DNA from 4 places in the Alteromonas lipotrueae genome. Region 3 is predicted to be linked to each of the others. Evidence: predicted binding sites of a transcription regulator. Region 3 holds the regulator's gene; each other region holds the start of a gene.

Region 1 (7,943 bases), on a different contig from region 3:
CAGTACTATTCTGTGCAGTTGATTGGTGGCGATACCGTTAAAGGCCCAATGGCCATGACCATTACGGCGCAGGGGTTTATTCCACCCGGCTCCGAACTAACCCGCAGTAATGCAAAACCCGGCGACTGGGTCTACGTTACAGGGACGTTAGGTGATGCTGGTGCTGGCTTAGATATTCTGCAGAATAAGCTCACTGTGGCCGGGGAAGCGCGAGATGTGCTTATTAATCGCCATTATTACCCTACGCCTCGGGTAGCAATGGGAACGGCTCTTCGTCGTATTGCTTCATCATGTATTGATGTGTCTGATGGCTTAATTTCTGATTTAGGCCATATACTGAAAGCATCAGGCTGTGGTGCAAATGTGCACGTTGATAAGCTCCCTTTATCGAGAGCGTTAACCAGTGCAGTTGATAATGCCCAAGCTATCGAATATGCACTGTCAGCAGGCGACGACTATGAACTTATCTTTACCGTAGGCGAAGAACAGCGAGGCAACTTTGAAACCTCAATGGGCAGTAGTAGCGTGAAAGCCACTTGTATTGGTCAGTTGACTGGTCAAGTCGGTCAGCTTTTTTTGTTAAAAGATAATCAGCCGTTCACACCAACCAATGAAAATGGTTACGAGCATAGTTTCTAGAAGCTAACAGAGCATTATATGCAAAAAGAATATCGCGCTAGAATTAGCATGAAGAATCCAGTGCACTTTTTAGCGCTTGGGTTTGGTAGCGGACTTGTTCCGTTTATGCCCGGCACATTTGGTTCGGCAGCTGCGCTTCCACTGTTAATGTTGTCTGCGAATATGCCAGTGATAGCGTTTATCGCTTTCACCGTTTTTGCCTCAATTATTGGTATTTATCTGTGCGGAAAAACTGCTGATGATATGCAGGTGCACGATCATGGTTCTATTGTGTGGGATGAAGTGGCGGGTATGTTTATTACCTTTTTATTTGTACCCATCACGGCGCCGTCTCTGTTAGCAGGGTTTGTTCTGTTTCGTATATTCGATATTTTAAAGCCTTGGCCAATAGGGCCTATCGATAAGCGCTTACACGGCGGTACAGGCATTATGCTTGATGATATAGTGGCAGGCGCAATGGCGTGTGCTTGCTTACATATCATGATGCTAGTATGGCCGGCATTTACCACCTTGTTTTAGTATCGGGCTGATGTAAGCTAGCTTGTTCATACGTCAAAGAATCATAAATACTAAAAAGCCCGCTAATGCGGGCTTTTTATATATAAAGGCTAGTTAGAAAGAAAGCAATTAGCTAGCTTTGTAAGCTTTTAAGAGTAGCGCTAATACCTTCGGCATCCAGTCCATGTTCTTTGTACATTTCTTGCTGCGTACCTTGTAAAATAAAGCTATCAGGAAGCCCTAATGTACGAACCGGTTTCATAATACCTTGTTGTTGCAAGTACTCAAGTACACCAGAGCCCGCACCACCAGCTATGCACCCATCTTCTAAGGTAATAAGCATATCGTGTTCACTAGCCGCTTTTTCAATAGCCTGGCCGTCCAGGGGCTTTACAAACCGCATATCAATAACCGTAGCATCCACCGCTTCGGCAGCGGCTAATGCATTAGGTAAGAGTGTGCCAAAATTCAATATTGCTGCTTTTTTCGATGGTTTACCGCTAATGGCACGGCTAACCTTCGATTTACCAATTGGTAACTCGGTCATTGCGGTGTCAGGGGTGATACCCATTCCAGAACCACGAGGGTAGCGTACCGCAGCAGGTTTTTGCGCTTTGTGACCCGTGTATAGCATTTGTCTACATTCATTTTCATCAGACGGAGCCATGACAATCATATTCGGTATGCAGCGTAAAAAGGCAATATCAAACGCACCTTGGTGAGTAGGGCCATCAGCACCTACAATTCCAGCACGGTCCACGGCAAATAAAACAGGCAAGTCTTGCAGTGCGACATCGTGAATAAGCTGATCGTACGCACGCTGTAAAAAGGTTGAGTAGATGGCAACCACCGGGTTACAACCATCGCGAGCTAAACCCGCAGCGAAGGTAACCGCATGTTGTTCTGCAATGGCTACATCAAAGTATTGTCTGGGGTATTGCTGCGAAAACGCGACCATACCAGAGCCTTCACGCATGGCGGGTGTAATCGCCATCAATTTGGGGTCTTGCGCTGCCATATCGCACAACCAATTGCCAAAAATAGCAGAAAAAGTAGGCGCTGAAGGTTTCGCTTTTGGTAACGCGTTATCGGCAGGGTTGAATTTAGGCACTGCGTGGAATTTAATCGGGTCTTTTTCAGCAAGGGCGTAGCCTTTACCTTTCTTAGTGACCACGTGAAGCAGTTGTGGGCCTTTGAATTTGCGCATATTACGCAAAGTATCTACAACGGCATCGACATCATGGCCATCAATAGGGCCAATGTAATTAAAGCCAAGCTCTTCAAAGATAGTGCCGGGCACTACCATGCCTTTAAGGTGTTCTTCTGCGCGACTAGCAAACTCTTTAATGGGAGGTACGTTGCTTAATAACTTCTTAGAACCGTCACGAATAGAGTTAAATACATTACCTGTAAGTAAGCGTGCAAGGTGGCTATTAAGGGCTCCTACGTTTTCAGAGATAGACATTTCGTTGTCGTTTAACACCACAACCATATCTTTATTGATATCGCCTGCGTGATTCATCGCTTCAAATGCCATGCCTGCGGTAATCGCGCCATCGCCAATAACGGCAACCACTTTACGATTTTTGCCCTCTTGCTCGGCGGCAACAGCCATCCCGAGCGCAGCACTAATTGAAGTCGAAGAGTGACCCACCGCAAAAGTGTCGTAGTCGCTTTCAGGAGGCCAAGGGAAGGGATGTAACCCGTCTTTTTGTCGAATAGTCGACATTTGAGTGGCTCGGCCAGTCAGAATTTTATGGGGGTAGGCCTGATGGCCCACGTCCCAGATTAATCTGTCTACAGGGGTATTATAAATATAATGCAAAGCAACGGTAAGCTCTACCGTGCCTAAGCCCGATGCAAAGTGCCCACTGGTTTGGCTTACACTATTTAGTAAATATTCTCGTAATTCATCTGACAACTCACGCAATTTATCTTGCGGTAACTGTCTTAACTTATCCGGCGTTTGCGCAATAGCAAGCGTGGGGTAATGTTGGAGGTCTAAACTCATTATTTATTATCTTTTTCAACATGGTTGCAGAACTAATGGTCTCGTTTTACCAATAGTTCGCTAAACGCAATTAAACTGTCTGTATTGTAGGGTAAACGAGCCAAGGCTTGAAGGGCATTCTGATGCAGCTTATCAAGTTCTCGTTTTGCGCCTTCGATGCCAAGCTTGGCAGGAAAGGTATTTTTACCCAAAGCAATGTCAGAGCCTGCTGGCTTTCCTAATTGCTCACTATTACCTTCTACGTCCAGAATGTCATCTTGGACTTGAAATGCAAGGCCAATATCGTCAGCGTAGGCTAATAAGTCTGCTTTACTGCCACTATCAAGGTCTTGAGAAACAATAGATACCATTTCAATACATGCACGAAGTAGCGCGCCGGTTTTCAAATTGTGTAGACGCTTGAGCTGCTCAAGGCTTATTTCTTCGCCCGTGCTGGCTAAATCGATAGCTTGCCCGCCACACATGCCGCGATAGCCTGCGGCGCGCGCTAATACAGAAAGTAACTCGCCACGTTTATTGGTTGCGAATTCACTCAGCGGCGCGTCTGCCAATGTACTAAAAGCGAGGGCTTGCAAAGCATCACCGGCTAATATTGCGGTGGCTTCATCGAATGCAATATGACAAGTTGGTTGGCCGCGACGCAGATCGTCGTCGTCCATGGCTGGCAAGTCATCGTGTACAAGCGAGTAAGCATGCACACACTCAATTGCCATACTGATAGCCATTTGATCGCCTTTAGGCACATCCAGGGTGTTGCCGATAACTTGAACCAGTAAAGGTCGCATGCGTTTACCGCCCACCAACAACGCATGACGCATTGCTTCTTTAAGCCGCGGTGCGTCGTCGGGAAGGTCATCAATAAGCGTATTTAACGACGTATCGGTCTGCTGCTTAACTTGCTGATGCAATGCAGTGAAATTCATATTGTACCTGTTTGTTGCGACACGAGGCTTAAGGTTGCTCGTCTTCAGGAAGAGGGTGTAATGCGCTTTCACCTTGCTCATTAAGCAAAATTTTAACTTTTTGTTCTGCTTGCTCTAACGATTTCTGGCCTTCGCGAGAAAGGGCAATGCCTCGCTCGAATTTTTCAAGTGCAACGTTTAATGGCAACTCACCGTTTTCCATCTCATTGACTATGGCATCTAATTCGGTAAGGGTTTCCTCAAACGAGGGAGAATCTGTCTTTTTCGTCACAATAGCACTCAATTTTAGGCGTTTCTTGGGATTACGCGCACATTAACTGAGGGTAGCCAATGGGTCAAATGGTTTGTCAACATATGCCCTATTGCTACTATCTATGATAAAGCATTGTGATCTAGGCGCTGCCATCAAAACTGCTGCCTAAAGTTCGACTAACGTCATTATGTCTACAATAATTAAGGCAATTTGCGATAATCTTGTTATAGAAATTCTATACAATGCCGATAGAATACGAGTAATAGTTATGCAGCGTCTGCAAAAAATGAGGAAGAGTGAGTGGATTTAGCAACCGTCATAGGTATGTTGGGCGCCATCGGCTTTGTAGTAATGGCCATGGTTATGGGTGGCAGTATTGCCATGTTCATCAACGTACCGTCTATCTTGATCGTATTTGGTGGCACCCTTTTCGTTATTTTATCCCAATACACTTTAGGGCAGTTCTTTGGTGCAGGTAAAATTGCAGGCAAAGCATTCATGTTCAAAATTGATACGCCTGAAGATCTTATCGAAAAAATTGTTGAGATGGCAGATGCAGCGCGTAAAGGCGGTTTCCTTGCATTGGAAGAAGCTGAAATAGAAAACCCGTTTATGCAAAAAGGCGTAGACATGCTGGTTGATGGTCACGACATAGAAGTGGTCAGAGAAACCTTAGCGAAAGATATCTCTATGACCACCGAGCGACACGAGTTTGGTGCCACCATATTTAAAGGCATGGGTGATATCGCACCAGCGATGGGAATGATTGGAACTCTGATTGGCCTGGTGGCCATGCTTTCTAACATGGATGATCCTAAATCGATTGGGCCGGCGATGGCGGTAGCACTATTAACCACCTTGTATGGTGCATTTCTTGCCAACATTATTTGCCTACCCATGGCGGTAAAGCTCGGTAACCGCGCACAAGAAGAAAAGCTTAACCAAATGCTAGTGCTCGATGGCATTGTCGGGATTGCCGATGGGCAAAACCCGCGCGTAATTGAAGGTATACTGAAAAACTATTTGGCGGCAAGTAAACGCGGTACGGGCGCTGAGGATGAATAATGGCTGAAGAAGAGTGCCCAAAATGTCCTCCCGAGGGGCTTCCTGCATGGATGGGGACCTTCGCGGATCTTATGTCGCTACTGATGTGCTTCTTTGTGCTCTTACTTTCGTTTTCAGAAATGGATGTACTGAAGTTTAAGCAAATCGCGGGCTCTATGAAGTTTGCCTTCGGTGTACAAAACAAAATTGAAGTTAAGGACATTCCTAAAGGCACCAGTGTTATTGCTATGGAGTTTAGGCCTGGTCGTCCAGATCCGTCGCCCATCGACACTATTCAGCAACAAACAATTGAAATGACCCAGCAGATGCTGGAGTTTCAAGCGGGTGATGAAGACTCATCAGGCGGTAGGCAGAAGCAACGGGGTGAGCAACGCGGGGGGCAGTCACAGCAAACGGCCACTGATCAGTCGTCCTCGGAGTCGCAAAGTTCAGATCAAACTCAAACTGCTGAGTTAATGAAAAAAGTGGCGCAGCAGCTACAAAAGCAAATTCTCGATGGCGCAGTAGAGTTAGAGTCTTTGGGTCAGCAGCTGACTATTCGCATTAGAGAGAACGGTTCGTTTTCTGCAGGTTCTGCATTTTTACAACCTCAATTCCAGCCTATCTTACGCAAAATTGGGGTGTTGTTAGCAGATGTTCCAGGGGAAATAGAAATCTCAGGGCACAGTGACGGACAACACATTGCTAATGAACTCTATCGTTCTAATTGGGATTTATCGTCTCAGCGTGCCGTAGCCGTAGCCGAGGCCATGCGAACAGCGCCGGGGTTCGATGAAAGCAGAATGTCTGTAGTCGGCAAGGCTGATACCGACCCCATGGTGGAAGAGGCGACAACGCCTGCCGATAGAGCAAGAAACAGACGGGTAGAGATTAATATTAATCAAGGTAAACCCATGACCTCCCAACCTATATCCGTGGTTGATGAATAGGTTACTAAACCGAACACAAAATCAAAAAGGGCGAATCAGATGATTCGCCCTTTTGGTTTGAAGTTGTCTTTCGTATGCAACTAGCGTTGCAATGCCTCCCTGTGATGCGGCTTAGATATTACCAATTGCACAGTGCTAATGGTTCTTTCTAAAAAACCGCCTTCACAGTATTTTAAATAGTAAATCCACATTCGCATGAAACGTTCATCGTAACCGTCGTTTAGTAACGCTTCTTTGGCGCTAATAAAGGCCTCGTACCAATGATTTAGGGTTTGGGCGTAATCTAACCCGATATCATGCAGATCTCTAATCATCATGTCGCTATAGCGCTTTAAATGAGAGTTTAATTGATATTGCGAGGGTAAGAATCCACCGGGGAATATGTATTTTTGAATGAAGTCCACACTATTGGCGTAACTCTCGTAACGTCTATCGTCAATAGTAATGGATTGAAGCAACATCAGCCCATCGTCTTTCAATAACGATGAACACTTTTCAAAAAAGTTACCTAAGTAATCTTTCCCAACGGCTTCAATCATTTCTATTGAAACCAGCTTGTCGTATTTACCTTCTAATAGGCGATAGTCTTTTTTCAGCAAGGTGACTTTGTCAGATACCAGTTCGCGGTCAATCCATTGCTCTGCCCACGCATATTGTTCTTCAGAGATAGTTGTGGTGGTCACGTTACAACCATAATGCTTGGCAGCATATACCGCCAAACCGCCCCAGCCAGTGCCAATTTCTAAAAGGTGGTCACTTTGGGTTAACTGAAGCTTGTCACAAATTGTTTTAAGTTTGTGATTTTGCGCCTCTTCTAAACTGGCATTCACATCAGGATAAATCGCCGATGAATACATCATCGTATTATCTAAAAAGCGAGTATAGAGTTTATTACCTAAATCGTAATGGGCTTCAATATTTTTCTTGGCTTGGTCTTGTGTATTGCGGCGGGCAAAGTGCTGAATTTTTAAAATAGGCATGGAAATCCATTTGAACTTGTTTTCCCATGCGTCAAGGGTAGATAAATTGCGCGCAAATATTTGCACCACTGCCGTCACATTATCGCTTTCCCACAGACCATCCATGTAGGCTTCACCTGCACCTACACTGCCGCCCAATAATAATTGGCGATACGCTTTCACGTCTTTGAAATTAATCGTAGCGTGCAAATCGTCATTGGGGTTACCCAGTGAAGAGATCGTGCTGCCATTTTCCATAATGGTAAGTGAACCATGTGGAAGTTTCTCTAAACACTTTAAAAATGCGCGCCTACATACCTTGTCTAAAAGAGACGCTTCTGACGGGGTACTAAATACAGATTCACCGGAAGACATGTTGTTATTATTCCTGACTTTTCTTAGGGTGGTTATAAAGTGGTGTACGCTTTATAAGTAACTTTAACGCCTGCCAATATATGCCAATTATTGTTCTAATGGTCATACTAGGTATACGTTTCATAACCCGACTTAGATTCGCATTATCTAATGAAAGCCGTGTTAAATTAATTCCAGCATTGAACTCTTTTTCGCCTCGAACACAGTCCATCGTTAATGATAGGCGTTGGCTAGGTTGCGTTATTCGCCATTTGTAAGTCATGTCCATGGGATTAAACGGTGATACATGAA
Region 2 (7,943 bases), 410 kb from region 3:
GACCCAGTACGTTCAGTACACGGTTGGCACTTAATCCAATTAATCGATAGACGTGTAGACGACGCAACAGAGCGCCGCAAAGAAGACAAAGCGTATCAGCTTATTTTCAATAGAAAGTTTGCAGAAGAAACGGAAAACTGGTTACGTGAAATGCGCGACGCTGCCTACATTGAAGTTATCGAGTAATATATAGAAGCATAAATGACACCGATAAAAATTGCAGTAACACCAGGTGAGCCCGCCGGTATTGGGCCAGACTTAATAATAAAGCTGGCTCAAGAATCATGGCAGGCTCAGTTAGTAGTATTCGCCGATGGCGAAATATTAGAGACCAGAGCGAAAGCACTTGGTTTACCGCTTACATTGCTTCCTTATGATGCATCAAACCCGCAGGTTCAGCCCGCGGGTTCGCTGTTTATTAAGCAAATAGATAAAGCCGCCGATGTGGTTGCCGGAACCCTAGATAGCGAGAACGGTTTATACGTAGTAGAAACCCTTCGACAAGCATGCCAAGCAAACATGGAAGGTGACTTTCATGCGGTAGTCACCGGGCCGGTGCACAAGGGCATTATCAATAAAGCTGGCGTATCTTTTAGTGGCCATACCGAGTTTTTTGCTTATCAGTCCAATACGATTGATGTTGTCATGTTGTTGGCAACAGAAGGCTTAAATGTCGCACTAGCAACTACTCATATTCCTTTAGAATATGTGTCTCGCGCCATTACTAAAGAACGCCTTCACAAAGTGCTCCATATTATTAACACCGACTTTAAACTAAAATTTGGTGTTCGCAATCCGCATATTTACGTGTGTGGGCTTAACCCCCATGCAGGTGAAGATGGACATATTGGCACAGAAGAAATTCAAACCATTATTCCGGCGCTAAACGAGTTACGTGAAGAAGGGCTAAATATTACCGGGCCACTTCCTGCCGATACTATATTTCAGCCTAAATATCTGGAAGATGCAGACGTTGTGCTAGCGATGTACCACGACCAAGGCCTTCCCGTGCTAAAATATAAAGGGTTTGGTGCTTCGGTTAACATTACCCTTGGCCTCCCATTTATAAGAACATCCGTCGATCACGGTACTGCACTCGATTTAGCAGGCCATGGTAATGCCGATCCTGGCAGTTTCAGAAAAGCATTGGAAAAAGCCATTGAGCTTGCACATCATCAACAATGAGTAAAACACATTTAGGCCACACGGCCAGAAAACGCTTCGGACAAAACTTCCTACACGACGATTATGTGATTGGACAAATCGTGTCGGCCATTAATCCGCAACACGAACAAAACTTGGTTGAAATAGGCCCCGGATTAGGCGCGCTCACCGATCCAGTTTGCGATGAAGTTGAAGCACTTACCGTTATCGAGCTTGACCGAGATTTGGCTAAGCGTTTACGAGAACATCCGTTTAACGGCGATAAGCTAACTGTTATTGAACAAGACGCGATGACCATGGATTTCACTGAGCTGGCTAAAACTATGCACGTGAAAGATAAAGGGTTGCGCGTTTTTGGTAACTTACCGTATAACATTTCAACACCGCTTATGTTTCACCTGTTCTCTCACGCAGCGTGCGTAGATGACATGCACTTCATGCTACAAAAAGAAGTGGTGAACCGTTTAGCCGCAGGGCATGGCTCTAAAAGCTATGGTCGATTATCGGTAATGGCGCAATATTATTGTAAAGTTATGCCGGTACTCAATGTACCACCAGGTGCCTTTAAGCCACCCCCAAAAGTTGATTCTGCGGTAGTACGTCTAATCCCACATAAAACACCGCCAGTGGATGTGGTATCAGTGGCTACCCTTGAGCGAGTATGCGCACAGGCGTTCAATCAACGTCGCAAAACAATACGAAATTCGCTGAAAGAAAGTCTTACTGAAGCACAAATCAGCGCGCTGGGTATAAACCCAACCGTAAGGGCTGAAGTACTATCCTTGCAGGATTTCGCCACATTAGCGAATGCAGTATCAGCGTTAGAAGAAGCACAAGAAAATTAAAGTTAGCTTATGAATGAGTCTGAAATTAAGGTGCGGGTGAAAACCCGTCACCTGCCCGAGCACCTCCCCTCTGATTCGCCACAATTTGCGTTCGCTTATCACGTGACCATTGTGAATGACAGCCAAGAAACGGTTCAACTTATTAATCGTTACTGGCAAATTACCGATGCTAACGGTAAAACATCAGAGGTGAGCGGCTCAGGTGTTGTTGGAAAACAGCCTATATTAAAACCAGGCGAAGATTTTGACTATACCAGTGGGGCTGTACTTGATACCCCTGTAGGTAATATGCAAGGCTATTACGAAATGGAGCGTGAAAACGGGGAACGTTTTCGAGTTCCGATTGAAGTATTCCGTTTAGCGGTTCCCAACATTCTTCACTGATTTTTGAGATTTATGACTTATCGCAACACCTTCGTCGTGGGTGATATTCAAGGCTGTTATCGCGGGCTACAGCAACTGCTGGAGAAAGCCGAATTCTCTGCGGATAAAGATAAACTCTTCGCCGTTGGCGACCTAGTTGCCAGAGGCGAAGACTCGTTAAGCACCTTAAGGTTTCTAAAAAGCTTAGGTAGCAGTTTCGAGACAGTGCTAGGAAATCACGACCTTCACTTGCTGGCGGTAGCGAACAACATTCGCAAACCTAAGAAAGCTGATAACCTTGAGCCTTTACTTAATGCTCCCGACTTAAAAGCACTACTCGATTGGCTTCGTCAATTTCCCTTAGCTAAAAAAATTAATGTTAACCATACCATCGTACATGCCGGTCTCTACCCACATTGGAGTACAGACACCCTCGTCAGCTTAAGCGATGAAGTTAGCAAACAGTTACAAGCGAAGCACTATACTGACTTTTTAAAAAACATGTACGGCAACACACCGGTCACGTGGTCTGATAAACTTGAAGGTGTACCACGAACCCGCTTTATTGTGAACGCATGCACTAGAATGCGCTTTCTAAACGCAGATACTAGTTTAGAGTTTGAGACCAAAACCCACCCTGCTCAAGCTTCGAAATCGGTTACGCCTTGGTTCAAGATAGACAATGCTCACCTCCAGGCGCAAGAACAGGTTCTTTTCGGTCATTGGGCTGCACTAAACAGCGAGACGCAAGATAATCGTTTTGTCGCGCTAGATACCGGGTATGTTTGGGGTCAAGAAATGACCATGCTGGATATCAATACAGGTAAACTCATCAGAGTACATGCGTAATTTGCTTAATTGATGCAGCAGACTACTAAATCGCATATTCTTGTGCTTTACTTGTTAACTTAATGGCTTACCTGCCGATACTTTGGTTATATACGTTAGTCTATAATCCCATTACCGTTCATGTTATACATTTTAATACCTTCCTCTAGGGCATTGGGGTGTATTTTGGACGTAGTGCGGGGTAGTATCGTCACGCAAAAAAATAAAAAATAGTCTAGGAGTTTCAATGAAGATTACAGTAGCCACTCGCGTAATCGGCGGTTTTGTAGCAATTACTTGTCTACTGATTGTCATTAGCGTTGTTTCGTTGTTCAACCTCAATTCCATCGGTTCAGCAACCGAAGAGGTAAATGACATAGCGCTTCCTACAGTAGCGGGTAGTAACGCCCTAAAAGCGAACTTCCTAAACATGGGTAGATTGACGTTCGAAGCCTATATTGAAGAGGATTTATCGGGTCTTCAAGAAAAGCGCACAGCATTCAATAAAAGCCGAGATATGTTCGAAGCTGAATATAAAAAGCTTGCCAGTGCAGTTGCCGACGAACCAGAACTTCAACGTAAATTGAATAGCATTCGTGCCTCCTATGACAATTACATAAAGAATGTTGAAGCGGTTTATCTGAATCACCAAAAATTTATGGACATTCGCAACACCATTGACGATCGACTAGGTGACGCTGAAGATAACGCTGACGATGCATCTACTTACTTACTAGACTTCTCTGACCTAGATACAGTGCAAAGCGATCCTAACCTTAGACGCGCAGCCGACATTGGTAGTCAACTAGAAACCTCACTACTCTCTCTACTTACCGTTTCATATGAATACGTAAAGACCGAAACTATCGTACGCTCACAAACCCTAGGTAACGAAGTTGACTTGGTGGTAGACAAGGTTGCTACTTTGCTTAGTGATATGGGCCAAGCAGCTGGACAGCGAGATCAATCTGGTACCCTTAGCGATATTAATGAATTGGTAAACGATGCCCTAAACGCTATTAAAGCCAGTGACGGCGTTATGGCGCTGCATGTAGAAAGACTAGAGCGCAGAAATGATTCTGAAAGTGCGCTGAATGCGTCAGATAAAAATATTGCGAACGGTATTGTGGAACTTGAGCAGCTTCTCGCCCTTGCAGATGCCAAAGCAAAAGACATCGAAAACCAAGTTAACAGCGCTATCACTACAGGTAATATTATTATTAGTGCAGTGGTTATTCTCTCTATCGCGATAGCTATCATTATTGGTTACATAACAGTACGCGCGATTACTCGCCCGCTTTACCGCGTGAACGAATTACTTACCGTGGCATCATCTGGAGACTTAACACATCGCCTAGACGATTCTGCTCAAGATGAGTTTGGCTTATTAGCTAAAAACTGTAATAACCTAATTGGCAACCTCAAAGAGCTGATTTCAGGAATTAATACCCGTGCAGAGCAACTTGCCGCGGCATCAGAACAAACCTCAGCCGTTACCGCGCAAACCACGCATTCAATTCAAGATCAAAAGTCACAAATTGGTCAAGTGGCAACGGCCACTACAGAAATGCATTCTACCTCGCAATTGGTAGTGCAAAACGCTGAAGATACACTGAGTCAAATTCGCCATGCTGACGCAGAAGCTGAAAATGTACGTCAAATCTCGCTTGAGAATAAACGTATTATCGAAATTCTTGCAAAAGACGTACAAGACGCAGCAGATGTTATTAACAAACTTCATCAAGACAGCGCCAGCATCGGTGGCATTCTTGATGTTATCCGCGGCGTGGCCGACCAAACTAACCTTCTAGCCTTGAATGCGGCCATTGAAGCTGCACGTGCGGGTGAGCAAGGTAGAGGCTTTGCGGTAGTTGCTGATGAAGTACGTACGCTAGCGAGCCGTACGCAACAGTCTACGCAAGAAATTAACGCTATGATTGAGGTGCTTCAAGCGGGTGCTGAACGCGCGGTATCGGTAATGAATCAAGGTAAAGAGCAGACCGTAGCGTGTGTCGAGCAAACGGAAAAAGCGACTCAGGCGCTTGATATTATTTCTGAAGCTGTACATAAAGCCCACGACGTAAGTTCTCAAATTGAACAATCAGCACGTGAGCAAAATACCGTGTCTCAAGAAATTAGCGAGAAGCTTGAAACTATCGTTAATATTGCTGAAGAAACTACGTCGGGTGCTCAGCAAACCTCTGACTCTAGCCACGAAGTGGCAAGGCTTGCTGAAGAACTACAGCAATCTATCCGTCAGTTTAAGGTATAACACCACATTGGGTATTTAGTGTCATTGAATACTCTACGTTAAATGAAAAAGGGAAGGTTAACACCTTCCCTTTTTTGTATATGAAAAACACATAACACGCTACTCAAAGAGCGCTTTATGTAAATCCTTCACTATTTTATCGCTGTCTGTTTCATTCACTAGGAATGAAAGGTTGTGCGGGTTAGCACCGAAACAAATCATGCGTAAGTTAAAGTCAGATACCGCAGCAAAAATCTTGCTAGACACCCCAATTGCGGTTTGCATGTGGTTACCCACCACCGTGACTAAGTCGTAACCGTTCTCTACTTTCACATCACAGATAGTTTCAAGTTCTGCAATGGTTTCTTTATTTAAGCGCTGTGCCACTGAATTGGCAGGATTGTCTAAGGTAAACGACACCGAGATTTCTGATGTAGTCACCAAGTCCACACTTAGCTTGTGCTTAGCAATAATGGCAAAAACCTGCTGTAGGAAGCCCTGTGCGTACATCATCTTAGGTGTTTTCACTGTTACCATAACTTGGTCTTTACGGCGAGTAATGGCACGATAAGGTGGCTCTTCCACGCAATCTCGAACAATCCAAGTACCGCCTTTTTCTGGCTCTTTACTTGAACCTACAAACACTTTAATGTTTTTACGAAGGGCTGGTTCCATGGTGGCAGGATGCAGTACCTTAGCACCAAAGGTCGCCATCTCAGCCGCTTCCTCAAAACTAAGCTCTGGCAATGGGCGAGCCGCAGCAGTAATACGTGGGTCGGTGGTATAAACCCCTATCACATCGGTCCATATTTCACAGGCATCGGCATCTAAGGCTTCAGCAATAAGCGCAGCCGTAAAGTCAGAACCGCCACGCCCCAATGTAGTAGTGCGACCTTCATCATCGGCGCCCACAAACCCTTGTGTAACCACAATGGCATTTTCAATTTCAGGGGCCAGTAATTGCTTTGCCAGGGCTTCAATAGTGTTTATCTGTGGTACTGCTTCACCAAATTCACTGTCGGTGCGCAAAACTTTGCGTACATCGAAGTTCATGGTAGTCACATTTTGTTCAGCTACTTTTTGTTCGGCTAAGACTGCACTGAACATCAATGACGACATGCGCTCACCCATAGAAAGCAACTGATCTTTTAAATCGTTTCTATGTAAAATCTCTTCGTGAGAAGCTAGCGATTTCATTTCATCTAGCAAATCATTTAGCTTGCTTTCAACCGAGCTCTTATCTGCAAGCTTGTTGAGAATGGCAAGTTCAATATCAACAATAGATTGGCAAGTAGATTCTATTTGCTCTTGGGTAAGTGGGCTGTGCGCTAAATTCACCAGGTGGTTTGTCACCCCTGCTGATGCGCTGACTACCACGATACGGGTCGCACTGTTTGAGGCAACAATTCGCGCACAGTTTTGCATCACTTCATAGTTCGCAACACTGGTTCCGCCGAACTTGGCGATGGTTAAAGCATTTGCCACGATTTTACTCCGAATTTCTTTTACCGAGCATACTGCTCGATACCGACCGGCGAATTAATTATTCGCACCGGTTTAACGATTAATTTCTATCTGGTCACCCACACGAATGTCATGTGAAGCGAACCACCCTTGGTTCATTTCTAGCGCGTAGAGTACCTCTTTAGTTGCCTGCACTGACGTTAGGTCGTGAGGCTCTAGAGGTTTTATATCTGTAATTACGCCATTTCTGTCGATATAGGCGACATCTAAAGCAACATTTGTATTCTTCATCCACATACTGGCGTATCGCGGCGATGCAAACTTAAAAAACATTCCACAGTCATCACACAGTGATTCTCTGAACATTAACCCTTGAGCACGTTGTTCAAAAGAATGCGCGTATTCCATTTGGTAAAGTTTTCCATCAATCGTTAAAGTAACTTGATCAAACTTTACGCTAGGTTCCATTTGCGCGCTGGCATTTAAAGCGCCATACCCTAGAAGCACAAAAAGCGCGATTGCGATGACAGTAGTTTTAGCCATTAGACATTCCTTTTACCCATAAAAAAAGCCGGACACTTACGGCGCCCGGCTTTGTAGTTTATACACTAAATCAGGCAACATTCAACGTTGGAATGATATTGGCCTTTGCCTCTTCCTCTGCCTTCTTGAAACTTGGCATTTTATCGAAGTTTAAGTAACGGAATACTTCAGACGACATGGAGTTAATTTTGCTCGCATATTCCATGTATTCTTCTGCCGTGGGAATACGGCCAACGATAGCACCTACCGCCGCTAATTCAGCCGACGTAAGGTACACATTCGCCCCGTCACCTAAACGGTTAGGAAAGTTACGAGTAGATGTAGACAGTACTGTGGTGCCCGCATCTACACGGGCTTGGTTACCCATACACAATGAACACCCGGGCATTTCTGTACGCACGCCCACTCGCCCATAAATGTTGTAGTAGCCTTCTTCCATCAACTGAGCCTTGTCCATTTTCGTGGGTGGCGACATCCACAAACGG
Region 3 (7,943 bases):
TCTTGTTAACTTTTTCGACTTTCGCTTCAGATGGCTTGCCTAGTTCCGCCTGTTCGGGTTCACCGAACATCGTAAGCATATTAACTAAGCTATCTTCCACTTCTTTTACGAGTTCAATCACTCTGCGAATAACTTGACCGGTAAGATCTTGGTAACCTTGTGCCATTAACACTTCGGTAAGCAATGATGTAAGCTTAGCCGATTGTTTCGATCCGTCTTCTAGCAATTCGTCTAAATCTGCACATAAAACTTTGAATTCACCCAACTCAAGTTGACGATTCATCAGTTTTTTCCACTCCGGCATGATTTTCTCGATGCGGGTAGAGAGCACTTCAGCAATTGGCATACTCTCTTCAACTGCATCCATGGTGGTATTGGCAGCTTTTTCCGTTTCTTCGATAACGTACATGAGTCGCGTTTGCGCATCAGGAATGTCATCAACGGTTAAATTTTTAATACGTTCATCGATTTGGAAGTTATTTAACGAGTCATGAAGTTGACGCGTTAATTTACCAACTTCAGCAAAGAGCTCAATGGACTCTTTCATCGAAACAGCTTCTAAGACAGCGTTCGCTGATGCGTTATCGCCCTCTTCAAGATACGCTACCAATTTTTTGGCTTCTTCGAGCGTTATAGAGACACTTTCATTTGTCGACATCCAGTAAACCTCATTTCTCTGGTGAGCGTCTGGATCAACCTAAACGTTCGAAGATTTTATCTAATTTTTCTTTCAACGTAGCGGCAGTGAAAGGTTTAACAACATAACCATTCACACCAGCTTGCGCTGCGGCAACGATTTGTTCTTTCTTCGCTTCTGCTGTCACCATAAGAACCGGTAGGTGTTTCAACTTATCATCTGCACGTATAGCGCGTAATAAATCGATACCTTGCATACCTGGCATATTCCAATCTGTTACAACAAAGTCAAAATCACCTTGTTGTAGCATAGGTAGCGCGGTGTTACCGTCGTCCGCTTCCTGGATATTGGCAAAACCCAAATCTTTTAGCAGGTTCTTTATGATACGTCTCATGGTAGAAAAATCGTCAACCACGAGAATTTTCATACTTTTATCCAAAATAGCCTCCAATGAGGGGTTAATTGTTATTAATTTCTATTCTTCGTCAACTTGCCACGATTTCATTCGTGATTTGAGTTTTAACATGGCCTGACTATGAATTTGGCTCACTCGCGATTCACTAACATCAAGAACTTCGCCAATTTCTCTAAGGTTCAGTTCTTCATCATAGTATAAAGAAAGTACAATCGCTTCCCGTTCGGGTAATGTAGTAATAGCATGTGCTAGCGCTTTTTGGAAAGCCCCTTGCATCAAATCTTCTAACGGCGCGTCGCTACCTCGGTTTTTTTCTGTAGAAATAACATCTTCAGAAACCCCTAAATCTTCGATCCCCACCAATTTACCGGCATTCACTTCGTTAAGCATTTGATGATAATCTTGCATGCTTACATTCATTTTAGCTGCAATATCAACATCTCGCGCGTCACGACCAGTTTCACCTTCAACTTGAGAGATTGCTTCGGTAATGGCTCGTCCGTTTTTGTGCACGGAACGAGGTGTCCAATCACCTTTTCTGATTTCATCAAGCATCGCGCCACGAATACGTATACCCGCAAAGGTTTCGAAGCTTGCGCCTTTGGAACCGTCAAAATTTCGTGCAGCTTCTAGCAGTCCAATCATACCGGATTGGATTAAATCGTCGACAAGTACACTGGCTGGCAGTCTCGCCATTAAGTGGTGTGCTATTCGCTTCACCAGCGAAGCGTGACGCTCAACTAACTGTGACTTGTCCGTTTGCTGTTGATAAGCGGCTGCTTTGCTATTCAACGCTGACTTCCTACTGCTTTATCTGCTATTAGTTGTTCAATAAAAAACTCTAAGTGACCTCCTGGTTGCGCAGGAATAGGCCAAGATGCTGCTTTGGCTGCTAGCTGGCTAATCGCCACTGCCGCAGGAGAACTTGGATAAGCATCTACAATTGACGTTTGCTTACGTACCGCTCGTCGTATGTTCTCGTCAAAAGGAACCGTTGCCACCAATTCTAGCGCAACATCCAAAAATCGCCCTGTTACTTTCGATAGTTTGCTGAAGAGTTCCTGCCCTTCTCTAACATCGCGGACCATATTGGCGACCACTTTGAAGCGAAAGACACCGTGCTCTCTGTTAAGAATTTTAATTAACGCATAGGCATCGGTGAGTGAAGTAGGCTCATCGCACACTACCACCATAATATCTTGAGAGGCTTTGGAGAAACTTAGCACCATATCGGAGATACCTGCTGCGGTATCGACGATAAGCACATCAATGGGCGAACGCAATTCGCTGAAAGCTCTAATAAGCCCTGCATGCTGCGTTGGTGATAGCTCTGCCATTGATTGAGAACCTGATGTGGCTGGTGCTATTTTTATACCGTGAGGGCCCGTAACGAGAACATCGTCCAAGGTACACTCACCAGATAATACGTGGGAGAGGTTTTTCTCTACTCGCAATCCTAGCATTACATCCACATTGGCCAGACCTAAGTCTGCATCCAATACCATTACCCGCTTTCCCTGCTTTGCCATAGCAATAGCCGTGTTTAGCGTAATATTTGTTTTACCAACGCCACCTTTACCTCCGGTGACGGCGATAACTTTGATTAATCGTGATTGCTTCATTTTTCGTAAGCTACTCGCTTGATCATCAATCATACTGCTCGTGCTGTTTTAACCACATTGTTACTAGTAGTATGATTCAAACCGTACTTTTTATAAAGCTTTGCAGCAGCAGATACTAAAGATTTTGCTTCTGCAATCTTAATGTCTTCAGGAACTTTCTGTCCATCTGTTACATAACTGACAGGTAACTGGTACTCCACCGCTGCGCTAAGCACTTCGCCTAGAGAGTAGCACTCATCAAGCTTTGTAAAGATACAACCGCTAAGTTCCACCCCTTCGTACGCATCTATAATACGTTGTAACGCAGCATATTGGGTATTCGCTTGCGCTACTAGGTATTTTTTCACTGGCTGCATTTGACCGTTATCAAATTGATTTATCTGTTTAATTAATCGACTATCTCGCTGACTAAAGCCTGCCGTATCAATTAACACTAGTCTCTTATGGCGTAATTGAAACAATAAATCTGATAATTCTTCACTACTTTGTGCTTTACGCACTGTGCAGCCAATAATTTTTCCATATGTGGCTAATTGCTCAAACGCTGCAATACGATAGGTATCTATCGTAATCATGGCAACGGAGTCAGCACCATATTTCTGTGCATAGCGAGCAGCTAATTTAGCGACTGTGGTGGTTTTACCTGTTCCGGTAGGACCCACTAACGCAACTGCGCCCTTTTGCGTAAGTATATCGTTACCTGTCACATTAATGCGATTAGCCAATAGGTTTAAAAGATAAACCCAAGCGTCACGCTCGTTGTAATGCGACGGCGTGTAACTAATTAGTTGCTCTGCCAGTGATTGACTCAGTCCCATATCGGTTAGACGCTGAATCAAATAGTGATGTACAGGTTGCTGACGACGACTTTTTGCTTCCATCAAATCGGCCACTTGGTATTGAAGTACATTTCGTAGTGACGCCAACTCTTCTTTAATCTGAGACAATTCGTCAGACTGAGGAGCTCTGCTTTTATCAATACTTTCATTCAGGCTAGATGCCTGATGGCTAGGGAATTCAGAGGTGTTTTGATTTGCTTCTACATCGTCGATAAAGGCTTCTGAAAAGTCTAAGTGCGAGGCAATTTGATTGGCATGCTGAGCGTTGGCACTAGGTGCTGAAGATGAGCTTTGAATGCTGCCACCATGTTGTTTTTCCAACAGTGCTTTTAAGCTATCTGGACCATCATCACCGATGATTTCACTAAGACTAGGTACAGCCGCTTTCGCTTGACCTGGTGCTCTAGGTGCAGGCTTTTTAATCGACAGTTTGGCTTCTGGCTCTTTATCGTAAGCGGCTACCAGCTCGATACCGTCAGCAAGCTTTCGGTTCGACATGATAACGGCATCGCTACCCAATTCCGCTTTAACTTGGCTTAAAGCTTCTCGCATATCTTTGCCAAAGAAACGTCTGATTTTCATTGAAAACTCTCCAATCACCCAGTGTCAGATTATTGACCGACCGAACTGACTATTTTTATCTGCTTATCGTCGGGTACTTCCTGATAGGAAAGTACATGTAAACCCGCGACCGAATACTTTAAGAAGCGAGATAGTACGGGGCGCAACATACCGGAAGTGAGAAGTACCGCAGGCTCACCTTCTAATTCTTGTTGCTGACTAGCTTGCTGCAATGATTTTTGCAGCTTATCGGCCAGTCCTGGTTCTATACCAGCGCCATCTTCGCCACCTGCTTGTAATGACTGGTGCAACATCTGTTCCAACTCTGGCGCCAAGGTTATGACGGGTATCTCTTTCGCCCCTTGGGTAATTTCTTGGGTGATTAGACGTTTAAGCGCAATTCGTACCGCAGACACCAGTACATCTGGGTCTTGGCTACGTGGGCCGTATTCGCTCAGGGTTTGTACAATGGTACGCATGTCACGAATAGGCACCCCTTCAAATAGCAAGGTTTGCAGCACTTTAACGATAGTGCTCAACGGCAGAATATCAGGGACTAACCCTTCAACTAATTTAGGATGCTGCTTGGCTAGCATATCTAGTAGCTGTTGAGCTTCTTCATGTCCAAGTAGTTGGTAGGCGTTGTTTGTCAGCAATTGACTTAAGTGAGTAGCAACCACAGTAGCAGCATCAACCACGGTATAACCCAGTGTTTGCGCATGCTCACGCTTATTCGGTTTGATCCATACCGCATCTAAGCCAAAGGCAGGGTCTTTGGTAGCACGACCTTCCAGTTTGCCAAATACTTGACCCGGATTAATCGCAAGCTCTTCATCGTGGCTTATTTGCGCATCGCCAATGGTTACACCCAACATCGCAATGGTGTACAGGTTAGGCTCTAAATCTAGATTGTCACGAATGTGTACCGGTGGAATAAGAAAGCCTAGCTCTTGAGATAACTTCTTACGAACCCCTTTAATACGAGTGAGCAGTTCTCCGCCCTGAGACTTATCTACTAAGGGGATTAGTCGGTACCCGACTTCTAAGCCGATGGTGTCGACATGCTGCACATCATCCCACCCAAGCTCTTTTATTTCAGGCGCAACAGTGTCATCTTTCACTATGTTTGCTGGGGTTTTAGGCTTTTCTGCCTCGCGTTTAGCCGCAACCCCCTGCCAGTAGGCGTAACCGGCTATAAGCACTGAAAAACCAATAAAGGCTAAATGAGGCATGCCGGGAATAATACCCATAACGAATAACACACCAGAGGCAATATAAAGGGCTTGGCTATTACCCAATTGACTACGAATTTCTTTGCCCATTTCTTGGGTTTCGTTTTCTCGGGTAACAATAATAGCGGTAGCCACAGACAGTAACAGTGAGGGTATTTGCGCCACCAAACCGTCACCAATGGTTAAAATGGTGTAAACCTCGATGGCATTTCCAAAACTTAACCCGTGTTGAATCATGCCAATAAAAAGGCCACCCACAATATTGATAAGCATGATAAAGAGGCCGGCAACAGCGTCACCTTTCACAAATTTTGACGCACCGTCCATCGAGCCATAGAAATCTGCTTCGGCGGTTATTTCTTCTCGGCGAGCACGCGCCTGATCTTGGTCGATATAACCCGCATTCAAATCGGCATCAATAGCCATTTGCTTACCTGGCATAGCGTCAAGAGTAAAGCGAGCACTTACTTCTGAAATTCGACCTGCACCCGCGGTCACTACTTTAAAGTTGATAATGAGCAAGATAGCAAAGACCACCACCCCCACCGCATAGTTGCCTCCAATTACCACAGCACCAAATGCTTCGATAACCTTACCTGCAGCATCCCCGCCTTCATGTCCATATAGCAGGACGACACGCGTGGAGGCAACGTTTAACGCCAACCGCAGTACGGTAGCAATCAACAACACAAGGGGAAAAATACCGAAATCAACCGGTTTTTGGGTTAATACCGCCACCAAAATAATGACTAAAGACAGCGCAATATTGAAGCTGAACAATACGTCGAGTAAAAATGGCGGCATGGGAAGAATAACCATGCCCATAATGGCAAGAAGAACAATGGGAGCGCCTAAGCCACTGGTAATGTTCTGCAGCTGACTTTTATCGAATCGCTGTAGGTAACCGGATAACTGCATTGCAGGGAGTCTCTCTATCGGAAAATTGACGCTAAACGCTATCTTTCAATGACTATTACAACTACCGTGCCAGATTTATACAAAACCGATTAAACGTAAGTGGGGCCGCAATTCGCAGAACTACAGTTAAGAGTGGCTCGCTATAAGCTTCGATTTAAGCGTTAATTTAAGCTGATAGCAGCGCCTTAGCGGCGCAGTTCTGGTGGTATGGGTAAATCACGTTTAAGCGGCTTGGGTCGTTTTCCTTTACCCGCTCTGTGTGCTTTTAACTGATAAACGTGCGCTAACACTTGCGCTACCGCCATAAACAAGGCGTTAGGTACTTCACCATCAATTTCAGTAGAGTAGTACACTGCGCGGGCTAGCATTGGTGATGGAATAAGTGGCACATCGTTGGCGGTGGCTATTTTACGAATATGCATCGCCAATTCATCGGTACCTTTTGCCACAACCACTGGGGCGCGATTGCCGCTGTCATCATACTTTATTGCGACAGAATAATGGGTAGGGTTGGTCACAACTACATCGGCCTGAGGAACTTCTTGCATCATGCGCTTGGTGGCAGCTTGATACTGTAAGCGACGAATTCGCCCTTTTACCAAAGGATCACCTTCAGAGTTTTTACGCTCGTCTTTCACCTCTTGTTTAGTCATCTTTATTTCTTTGTTGTGCTTATACATTTGATAAGGCACATCAATAAGTGCAATAGGTATCATGCCGCAAACCAACATAATAAAGGCCCACTTCAGCATATCTAACGCGTGAAAAATATTGCCTGGGTACAGCTCTAAATCAAGGTGTAGCGCTTCATCTTCAAAAAACAGCAGTGCGCCTAACGCCATCCCAACGATAACAACCACTTTGGCGATGGATTTAATTAACTCAACCAAACCATTCATGCCAAACATACGCTTAAACCCACTAAGCGGGCTCATTTTAGACCCTTTGAACTTGGCACCTTCCCACGTAAAGTTGTAGCCGCCTAATGCGATAGAACCGTATATTCCGGCTAGCATGGCCACCGTCATATAAACCAATACAGGTACGCTGACCGTAGAAATGGCTTCGCCCCATGCGCCAAACATATGGGTGGTATCGTAGGTTTCATCTCGCGACAAAACGAACATACGTTGCGTCAGCTTGAATACCGACTCTGCAATCCAGCCCCCAACGAACAAAAACATAAAGGCACTGACCACCAGCACTAAAGTTGTCGATAGTTCTCGGGATCGGGCTATCTGCCCTTTTTTTCGAGTGTCTTCGAGTTTTTTCCCCGTGGGGTCTTCTGTTTTTTCGCTAGAATCGGAATCAGCCATGTATCACCTGACTTATTTTCATGGGCAAATCCTAAGAAGTTGACACATAAACTGCTCTGCCCGCAGCCACTGCGTTTCAAAATGCGCGGTAAAGTTATCTAGGGTTATCCAGATGATGAGCAAGCCCATCACCTGTGCAATAGAAAAACCAATACTAAAAATATTAAGTTGAGGTGCCGCTTTGGTCATTACACCAAACGCTAAATTCACAATAAGGAGTGAAACAATGGGCGCCAATGATAGCGTAATCGCGGAGATAAACATCCACCCGCCCCAGTGGGCAATTTCCCTAAACTGCTCCCCTGTCCACCATGCTTCTCCTATCGGGAACGCATGAAAGCTCAACACAATCATGTGGATCATAGATAGATGCCCGTCTAACGTCCAAAAAAGCAAGGTAGCT
Region 4 (7,943 bases), 140 kb from region 3:
CGATTTGGTATCACTACAACTAGGTGCAACACCGCTCACACCAGAAGAGTCGGTCAACTTTAGTCTAGGTGTGGTGATGCACATAAGTGACAGATTTTTTGCCACTTTGGATTACTTCAATATTCGACTGATGGACAGGATCAGTACTACATCGGCCATCCCTCTTACCGATGAAGACATACAAATACTCAGCGCAAAGGGGCGAGATGATGCGGCGAAATACAATGCCGCTAAATTCTTTACCAACGATTTCGATACGCAAACTCAGGGCGTTGATTTAGTGCTTCACTATGACTTCATGGTGCAAGATTGGAAGCAGACTTTATTGTTAGCTTACAATTGGACAGACACGCAAGTAGAGCGAGTGACCTTGTACCCCACCATGGTTGAAGGTGAATTAACCTTGATGCCAAACCTGACACCACAGCGCATCAGAATGCTAGAAGATAACTTGCCTGCTCACAGAGGCAGTTTAACGCTGGAACAGTACATTGGAGATTTCAATTTTACGTGGCGGGCGAATTATTACGGAAAATATTACGAAGACCATCTAGATGCTTCTGCGGGAATGGATATTTTTGGAAGCGATACGCTAACGGCAGATGTGCAAGTAGCATGGTATTTTTCACCGTCGTGGCGAGTTACGTTAGGCGCGCAAAATCTGTTTGATTCAAAGCCTGATAGTAATCCATTCAGTGGGGAAGTCGGATCTTTATACCCGCCAACATCACCAGGTGGAATTAATGGTGCGTTCTATTATTTAGGGCTGGAATACCGCGTAGATTAACGACTTATTAGTGGATTGAAATAGAACGTCAGATAAATTTTTGGTAGACGTTAGGAAAACGTTTTGGGCAAAGGGGGGGTTAGCCTACGTTTTTAAACATAGAGTCATCGATAATAGTTTGATCGATAATATGTTGTGCCATTTGGATGCACTTCCCACACTGGGAACCAAGTTCCATATGTTCACGCAATTCACGCATGTTGCCTACGCCATTACCTTGTACTGCGGCGCGTATACTTTTATCGGTAACGCCGTAACACATACATACAAACATAAAACACTCCAAATAAGTCTGTAAATGATAATAATTGCTATTTCATTCTAATGCAAGTGAGATTTAGTCGTATTCACACTCAATAAATCATTAAAAAAGGTGTGCTTTGGTACGATGAGTGAAATATTCATGAGAAATTAGCGAAAGTACAATGCGTTATAGCTTGTTATCTAAAATTAAGTACCAATAAAGACAGATAGAAAACGCCTAGTAATAAGACGTTTTACTTATTATTAAATTTTTAAATAAATTGGAGATACTCATGAGTGTATTAGTTGGTCGTCCAGCGCCGGATTTTACCGCGGCTGCAGTATTAGGTTCAGGTGAAATAGTTGACTCATTTTCACTATCTGAAACCATTAAAGGTAAAAAAACGGTACTATTTTTCTATCCGCTAGATTTTACCTTTGTTTGCCCTTCTGAACTGATTGCTTTTGATAAGCGTTTTGAAGAATTCAAAAAGCGTGGCGTAGAAGTGATTGGTGTTTCTATCGATTCACAGTTTTCTCACAATGCATGGCGAAATACGCCAGTAAACGAAGGGGGTATTGGCCCAGTACAATACACCTTGGTGGCCGACGTAAAACATGAAATCTGCCAGGCGTATGATGTAGAGCACCCTGAAGATGGCGTGGCATTTCGTGGCTCTTTCCTGATTGATGAAGAAGGCCTTGTACGTCACCAAGTGATTAACGACCTTCCGCTAGGCCGCAACGTAGACGAAATGCTTCGTATGGTTGATGCGCTAGCATTCCATCAAGATCATGGCGAAGTTTGCCCTGCGGGTTGGACACAAGGTAAAGCTGGTATGGATGCATCACCGGAAGGCGTGGCTAAGTACCTTGCAGCAGAAGCTGACAAGTTATAATAATTAACGCTGTGCCGAACGCAACTATATTAAGTATGTAAATAAACATGCTAAGCGTTTCGCAAATGCGTCTACCTAATACTAAAACAGCGCCATTCGGCGCTGTTTTTTATTTCTATCAAATCGATTTTGATGAAATGGGTTTGCCGCTAAGCCTCCATTTTAGATATTGCTTATCAGCAAGGCTGATCAGGATTGGCGGGTTGATCTGCCAAGGGCCAGCCGCCCAGTGCTTTATAGCGATTTACCATAAAGCAAAATAGCTCTGTGGTTTTTTGCGCATCATATAATGCGCTGTGGGCTTCTTTTTGATCAAACTCGATACCTGCCGCTCGGCAGGCTTTAACCAATACGGTTTGGCCTAATGTTAAACCTGCAAGGCTGGTGGTATCAAATGATACAAATGGGTGGAAAGGCGTGCGCTTAATGTTGCAGCGGGCTATGGCTGCGTTCACGAAACTTTGATCGAAGGTGGCGTTATGCGCCACAATCACCGAGCGCTGGCAATCCGCATCTTTTTGCGCTTTACGAATGCCTTTGCACAGTGACTTCATCGCTTCACTTTCTTCAATGGCTCCGCGCAGAGCACAGTGAGGGTCAATACCGTTAAACTCTAGCGCTGCGGGCTCTAAGTTGGCCCCTTCAAAAGGGTCGACATGGTAATGAAAAGTTTGGTCAGGATAAATTAGCCCATCTTCTTCCATTTTTACCGTGACGGCAGCGATTTCTAGTAAGGCGTCGGTTCCAGAATTAAAACCAGCGGTTTCGACGTCAATAACAACAGGAAAGTAGCCTCTAAAGCGATGAGGAAGGGAATGGTGCAACTCAGACATAGTTTCTCTTAGCAGGTTTTTTGGTTACGTAACACGGCTGTATCAATATAAAAATGCTACGGAAAGTGGAGCGATTATGGCAAGGATAACTCACGGTATCCAGCCTGAATTTCGTTGATGGACTAATTGATGAGCTCTGGAAGCTGCAATTGAATGTATAATTGATGGAAGAGAAGGCTAAACTTTTCTACACTAAGGACGATATATTCTGTAAGCGCCTTTTCGTTAGGTATGGTTTATCAGTTGAGTGGGTATAGTTGTGAAGCGTAAATTCGGTTTACTTATTCCGTTGTTTTTTACTACGGTCGCAAGCGGTGCTATGCGTCAGTATTCGGCTACGGTAGAAACGTCGAACTGGGAAGTGGTTGATGCATCGCGTTTGCAATGTACGTTGAATCATCCTTTACCTGGGTACGGCGATGCCATGTTTACTAGCGTGGCTTCAAAACGGCTTAATATGGAATTCGAGCTAGATATGCACTTATTGCCTAATCGCTTCGATGTGGCTGCTGTCTATTCTGTACCGCCAAAGTGGATGCCGGGTGTTGCGCCTAAAACTATCGCCGATATGACATTGCGAACGCAATATAATGGTGACCTTCCACAAGACGCCGCATGGACTATGTTAAGTGAACTTGAGAAAGGCTTCTGGCCCACCATTTATTATCAAGACTGGTACAACGAATACGATAAAGTGAGCGTTGCATTAAACGCCAGTAATTTCTCGTTGGTGTATCGAGACTTCGTTGAGTGTGTGTCTAATTTATTGCCTTATAATTTCGACGATATTGCCTATACGGTGTTGTCGTATCAGAAAAACAGTACCGAACTGACTAAGTATTCGCAAAAGCGCCTAACAATGATTGGGGAATACCTAAAAGAGGATAGTGACTTAGAGTTAGTTTTGCTTGATGGCTATACCGACAGTTATGGCGGGCGATGGAACAACGAACAACTATCTATACGCCGAGCCAATGAAGTAAAAAGCTACTTAACTACTATTGGTGTGCCCGATGACAGAATTCAACTTACGGGGCACGGCGAGAAGCGTCATATCGCGAATAACAATACCCGCGAATCAAGAGCACAAAATAGAAGGGTAGTGGTACGGTTATCTAAATCCTAGTGATTGACTCAGTGACTGAATTGAAAATTTATTTTGTGATTCGAATATAAAAAGCGGCTATTAGCCGCTTTTTTTGTGTGTTGTATAATAGCTTAATTTATTATTGCTACTCGCCTTGTGCCTCAAGCCACGCTTTGACTGGTGGCACATGGTCGGTAAATACGCCGTCTACGTTCACCACGTGTTTCAGGGTAGAGAGAAGCTGTTCTGCTGTCATGCCTGGCGGCAGAGCATCTTCACGAAAAGTGTATGGATGAATAACGAAACCTTCTGAATGGGCATGTTCAAGCCAAGGTGCCGGCACCAGTTTACCCGCTTTCATCGCTTGCGGATCTAGTAGTTGCCCTAACCAAGGGCCTAAACCATCGGCATATTTAGCTACTGCTTTCATGCCGGCTTCACTTTTTATCCAACCGTAGTCTGTGGTTGATTCCGCCCAGCTGTTCTCACCGATTAGCATGACCACTTTGCCCGCATAGTTTAGCTCGTTTCTAATGCGCTTTATTTCATTGAAGTCAAAACACTGCAAGTAACTGTTGGCGTTTTTACTGGCAAGATTAAAGCGAGTTAAGGAGGCAATTACAATTTGGCTTGCATCTACGCCTTGTTCGGTATGCCACGCTGGTGACTTTACTTCCGTATAAACCCCAACATCGGTTTCGAACTCTCGATTGAGTTGAGTGATAAGCTCGTAATGTTCATCCAAGGTTGCTACGGTAAAGTTCGCCGTATTCCCCGTATAACGTGTTGTGAAAACTTGCTCGCCTTTGTTGTTGGCTCGTTCATGTACTTGCAGGGTGCGAAGCTCAGCTAGCGTGAAGTCTAAAGCGTAAAAGCGACCATCTTTACGCGCTCGCTCAGGAAATACCTGCTCAACGTTGGTTACTGTTTCTAAATGTATGTCATGCAACACCACGGCAATCCCATCTTTGGTAATAACCGCATCTTGCTCAATAAAGTCAGGGTTCATGGCAAAAGCAAGTGTGGCGGCTTCTAATGTATGCTCAGGCAGATAACCTGAGGCACCCCTATGGGCTATAACATCAAAGTCTTTCGCCAATAGCACTGGGCTTGCAAAAATAGAGATAAAAAGCGAGAAAACTAACGAGCAAGTCAGTGACGCGTGAGGAATTTTTAGCATAGTATGGCAATATCCTTATTAATAGGGCCGCTGTATTTTGTAATAGTGACTTATGGTTTTGTTTGAATAAGTTCAATGGCGTAGCCATCTGGATCGCGAACAAAAGCAATGACAGTAGAACCGCCCTTTACTGGACCAGCCTTTCGATAGACATCACAGCCATTTTGCTCAAGGTTTTCACAGAACTGATAAATGTCGTCTACTTCAATAGCAATGTGACCGTAAGCCGTGCCTTTATCGTAAGTGTCGTCGCCCCAGTTATAAGTGAGTTCAAGCACCGTAGTGTTAGTTTCTTCGCCATAACCCACGAAAGCGAGCGTGTATTCATAAGCTTGGTTTTCAGACTTTCTCAGCAGCTTCATACCCATCAAGTTGGTGTAGAAGTGCAAAGACGCATCAAGATCCTCAACGCGAAGCATGGTATGTAGCATTCTCATTTCACTCTCCCGGTCCTTCTAAGGACATCATATAAATCAGTTTACTATGGGTATATGAAAGGAATGAGACACTAAGGCGCCGATGCAATGGCTGCAAGCGCCTATCGTTAAACAGCTAGTAAAAAAGATAACTAAAAGCCCCACATTCCAATATTGTCTATTTTAAGACGACGGGGTTGCTGAAGTAAATAAACGAGCATATCACTAAGGTCATCATTTTGAATAAGCCCAGTGTTAATTTCATCCGTAGGGGCTTTTTGTGATTGAATAAGCGCAGGGTTAAGTGAGTGAACGTGAATTCCGTACTCGTGCACTTCTTCTTGAAGGGCTTTGCCTAGACCGACCATGGCAAACTTTGACGCGCAATATACGCCTGCATTCGGATAGCCGTTTAACGCAGCTTGAGAGGCAATATTTACCACGTACCCTTCCTTTTGCTTAATCATATTGGGCACCACGTTTTTGCACATCAAAAATGTACCTTTAACATTGGTATCCATAACGTCATCCCAGTCGCTTTCGCTGGTGTCACAAATTAAGGTTTCTTTGCCAAACCCACTGTTATTCACCAATACTTGAATATCGCCGAACTGTGAACGTACTTGCCCTATAAAGTGGCTTACCGCAGATGCATCACTAATATCGCAAACCTGGCCATAAATCCGCTCACCGAATTTGGCTTTAAGCTCTGCTACTGTGTTGGTTATAGTGGCAGGGGTTCTTCCGCAAATAGCGACCTTCATACCTTCTTGAAGTAGTCTCAGAGTAAGCGACTTACCCAGGCCTTTACCGCCGCCAGTAACAATAGCCACTTTCTCTTTTAATACATAATGTTGTGACATACAGCCTCTACTCGTGTTGTGATCTTTAAGCGCGTTAGCGTAACAAGAACATGAGCCTAGCTAATATAGAGGGGGATTCCTATCAACATACGTATGTAAGTTGACAGCAGGATTGCGACGTCAATTGATGGTGAATGCGGGGGAGGGCACGAGGGTTATGATATGTGTGCGATTGTAATGGAACTTGTACAGCAAGATGTTGCGCGATAAGAGAAATAAATAGCGATATCGGTAGACTTACCTGACTGAAAGATGTACATTACGCCCGCTTTAGATAATTAAAAGCTTTTTCTACTACTGCGTTGTACCCTTTTATTCTTCAGTTTTATCGAAGTTTTAATAGATATACATTTGCGTTACTAGTAAGTTAAATCTATTGCTATCCGGTGAATTTCACCAATTACTTCAAATATATAAGGTTACAAACATGTCTGATACAGTAAACGGCACAGTTAAATGGTTCAACGAAGATAAAGGTTTTGGTTTTCTTACTCAAGACGGTGGCGGTAAAGACGTATTCGTACATTTCCGTTCAATCGCTTCTGACGGCTTCAAAACGCTTTCTGAAGGCCAAGCGGTAAGCTTCAGCGTAGAACAAGGTCAAAAAGGCCTTCAAGCTGCAAACGTTGTTGTTCTTTAAGTAGAACTTTAAAATACAACGACAAAAGGCTAAGTTTCTACTTAGCCTTTTTTAATTGTGCAGTACTAACATTTTTATTTATTTTTGGTTTGATAAAAACAGAATTTTGAAAGGAATTTTAAAACGAATAAAAAACTAGCAACATTATTATACAAAGAAAAATTATATGTCTCATACTGTTAACGGCGCTTCGCTCCGTACACTTCCCCCTATTTCGACAATCTCAGTAAATAACTTCAACGTTGTTTTTACCGATAAAGAGTGTCAAAAGTCAGTTCAATTTCATAACAACAAAGATACGAAAGTATTTTTACGTTGGTTACTTAATACCACGGTTGAGAGTATTTACGCTTAGTGTATTTTGCTAGACTCCAAAGTTTAAGCGCACACGAAAAGACGGGTAACCTTCAAAAAGTAAGATGCGCGTAAAGTGGTGAGTTGAACTTACCTGAGGTAAAACTAAGAGCCAAAATCTCCATTGTTATCTTGCTACGTTGTGTATATATTTTGATTAGTTGTATTCCACCTAGCGAGGGGTAGTCAATGAAGTCAAATTCGTCTACTACCCACATTGGTAACAGGGGCGAGTATTTGCTTTCTAACCTTCGAATTTCAAGGGGGCTGTCTCTCCTTATCCTAGCCATAGTTTTCCCTGCGCTAGGAAATGAATCTGTGTCATTGAGCAATGGTAAAGTTACCCTTCCAGACTCCAGCCTGTGGCGAAGCTTACCTGTCGATATGCATTATAGGGATATTGACAGTGCTGAAAAATTTCAAATGGTACAGGCGGGCTATCCAACTTTGCCTATCAGGTCTGCATTAGGTGGAAAGTCTGGCTCCTACTTAACCAAAGTAACTTTAAGTCCTTCCAAGACTGGCCAATACTTCGTGATGATTAACGCCAACTTTATTGATACTGGTATAGCGTCTTATTCATCAAAGAGCCAACAAGCCAACGTTACGGTGTTTTCGCAGTTGGCAGACGGCGAAACGCC

What was found. The regulator FliA, encoded in region 3, starts transcription of late flagellar genes. The targets are predictions, from matches to a motif close to CTAAAGNTNNNNNNNNNNNNGCCGATA.
Region 1: a site for FliA is predicted at 4,549-4,575, ahead of pomA (flagellar motor protein PomA). Genes of this name have one in related genera too.
Region 2: a site for FliA is predicted at 3,275-3,301, ahead of KYS23_RS00520 (HAMP domain-containing methyl-accepting chemotaxis protein). Genes of this name have one in related genera too.
Region 4: a site for FliA is predicted at 2,940-2,966, ahead of KYS23_RS02910 (flagellar protein MotY). Genes of this name have one in related genera too.

What each region holds. Positions count from the first base shown of each region.
Region 1 is NZ_JAESDJ010000010.1:17,369-25,311, reverse strand. It holds gene thiL (thiamine-phosphate kinase) at 1-639, shown strand, start outside; gene KYS23_RS14085 (phosphatidylglycerophosphatase A family protein) at 658-1,158, shown strand; gene dxs (1-deoxy-D-xylulose-5-phosphate synthase) at 1,271-3,148, opposite strand; gene KYS23_RS14075 (farnesyl diphosphate synthase) at 3,181-4,071, opposite strand; gene xseB (exodeoxyribonuclease VII small subunit) at 4,100-4,342, opposite strand; gene pomA (flagellar motor protein PomA) at 4,625-5,389, shown strand; gene KYS23_RS14060 (flagellar motor protein MotB) at 5,389-6,318, shown strand; gene KYS23_RS14055 (SAM-dependent methyltransferase) at 6,399-7,652, opposite strand; gene KYS23_RS14050 (DUF1365 domain-containing protein) at 7,660-7,943, opposite strand, start outside.
Region 2 is NZ_JAESDJ010000001.1:130,299-138,241, reverse strand. It holds gene surA (peptidylprolyl isomerase SurA) at 1-186, shown strand, start outside; gene pdxA (4-hydroxythreonine-4-phosphate dehydrogenase PdxA) at 202-1,185, shown strand; gene rsmA (16S rRNA (adenine(1518)-N(6)/adenine(1519)-N(6))-dimethyltransferase RsmA) at 1,182-2,009, shown strand; gene apaG (Co2+/Mg2+ efflux protein ApaG) at 2,019-2,393, shown strand; gene KYS23_RS00525 (symmetrical bis(5'-nucleosyl)-tetraphosphatase) at 2,406-3,221, shown strand; gene KYS23_RS00520 (HAMP domain-containing methyl-accepting chemotaxis protein) at 3,448-5,472, shown strand; gene lysC (lysine-sensitive aspartokinase 3) at 5,572-6,936, opposite strand; gene KYS23_RS00510 (DUF192 domain-containing protein) at 7,009-7,458, opposite strand; gene acnB (bifunctional aconitate hydratase 2/2-methylisocitrate dehydratase) at 7,529-7,943, opposite strand, start outside.
Region 3 is NZ_JAESDJ010000001.1:543,017-550,959, reverse strand. It holds gene KYS23_RS02335 (protein phosphatase CheZ) at 1-658, opposite strand, end outside; gene cheY (chemotaxis response regulator CheY) at 693-1,076, opposite strand; gene KYS23_RS02325 (RNA polymerase sigma factor FliA) at 1,113-1,844, opposite strand; gene KYS23_RS02320 (MinD/ParA family protein) at 1,841-2,707, opposite strand; gene flhF (flagellar biosynthesis GTPase FlhF) at 2,704-4,095, opposite strand; gene flhA (flagellar biosynthesis protein FlhA) at 4,125-6,224, opposite strand; gene flhB (flagellar biosynthesis protein FlhB) at 6,410-7,540, opposite strand; gene fliR (flagellar biosynthetic protein FliR) at 7,559-7,943, opposite strand, start outside.
Region 4 is NZ_JAESDJ010000001.1:678,750-686,692, forward strand. It holds gene KYS23_RS02890 (TonB-dependent receptor) at 1-787, shown strand, start outside; gene KYS23_RS02895 ((2Fe-2S)-binding protein) at 867-1,061, opposite strand; gene KYS23_RS02900 (peroxiredoxin) at 1,324-1,929, shown strand; gene rnt (ribonuclease T) at 2,106-2,762, opposite strand; gene KYS23_RS02910 (flagellar protein MotY) at 3,082-3,888, shown strand; gene glpQ (glycerophosphodiester phosphodiesterase) at 3,995-5,029, opposite strand; gene gloA (lactoylglutathione lyase) at 5,080-5,466, opposite strand; gene KYS23_RS02925 (SDR family oxidoreductase) at 5,598-6,308, opposite strand; gene cspE (transcription antiterminator/RNA stability regulator CspE) at 6,736-6,948, shown strand; gene KYS23_RS02935 (hypothetical protein) at 7,115-7,303, shown strand; gene KYS23_RS02940 (GGDEF domain-containing protein) at 7,492-7,943, shown strand, end outside.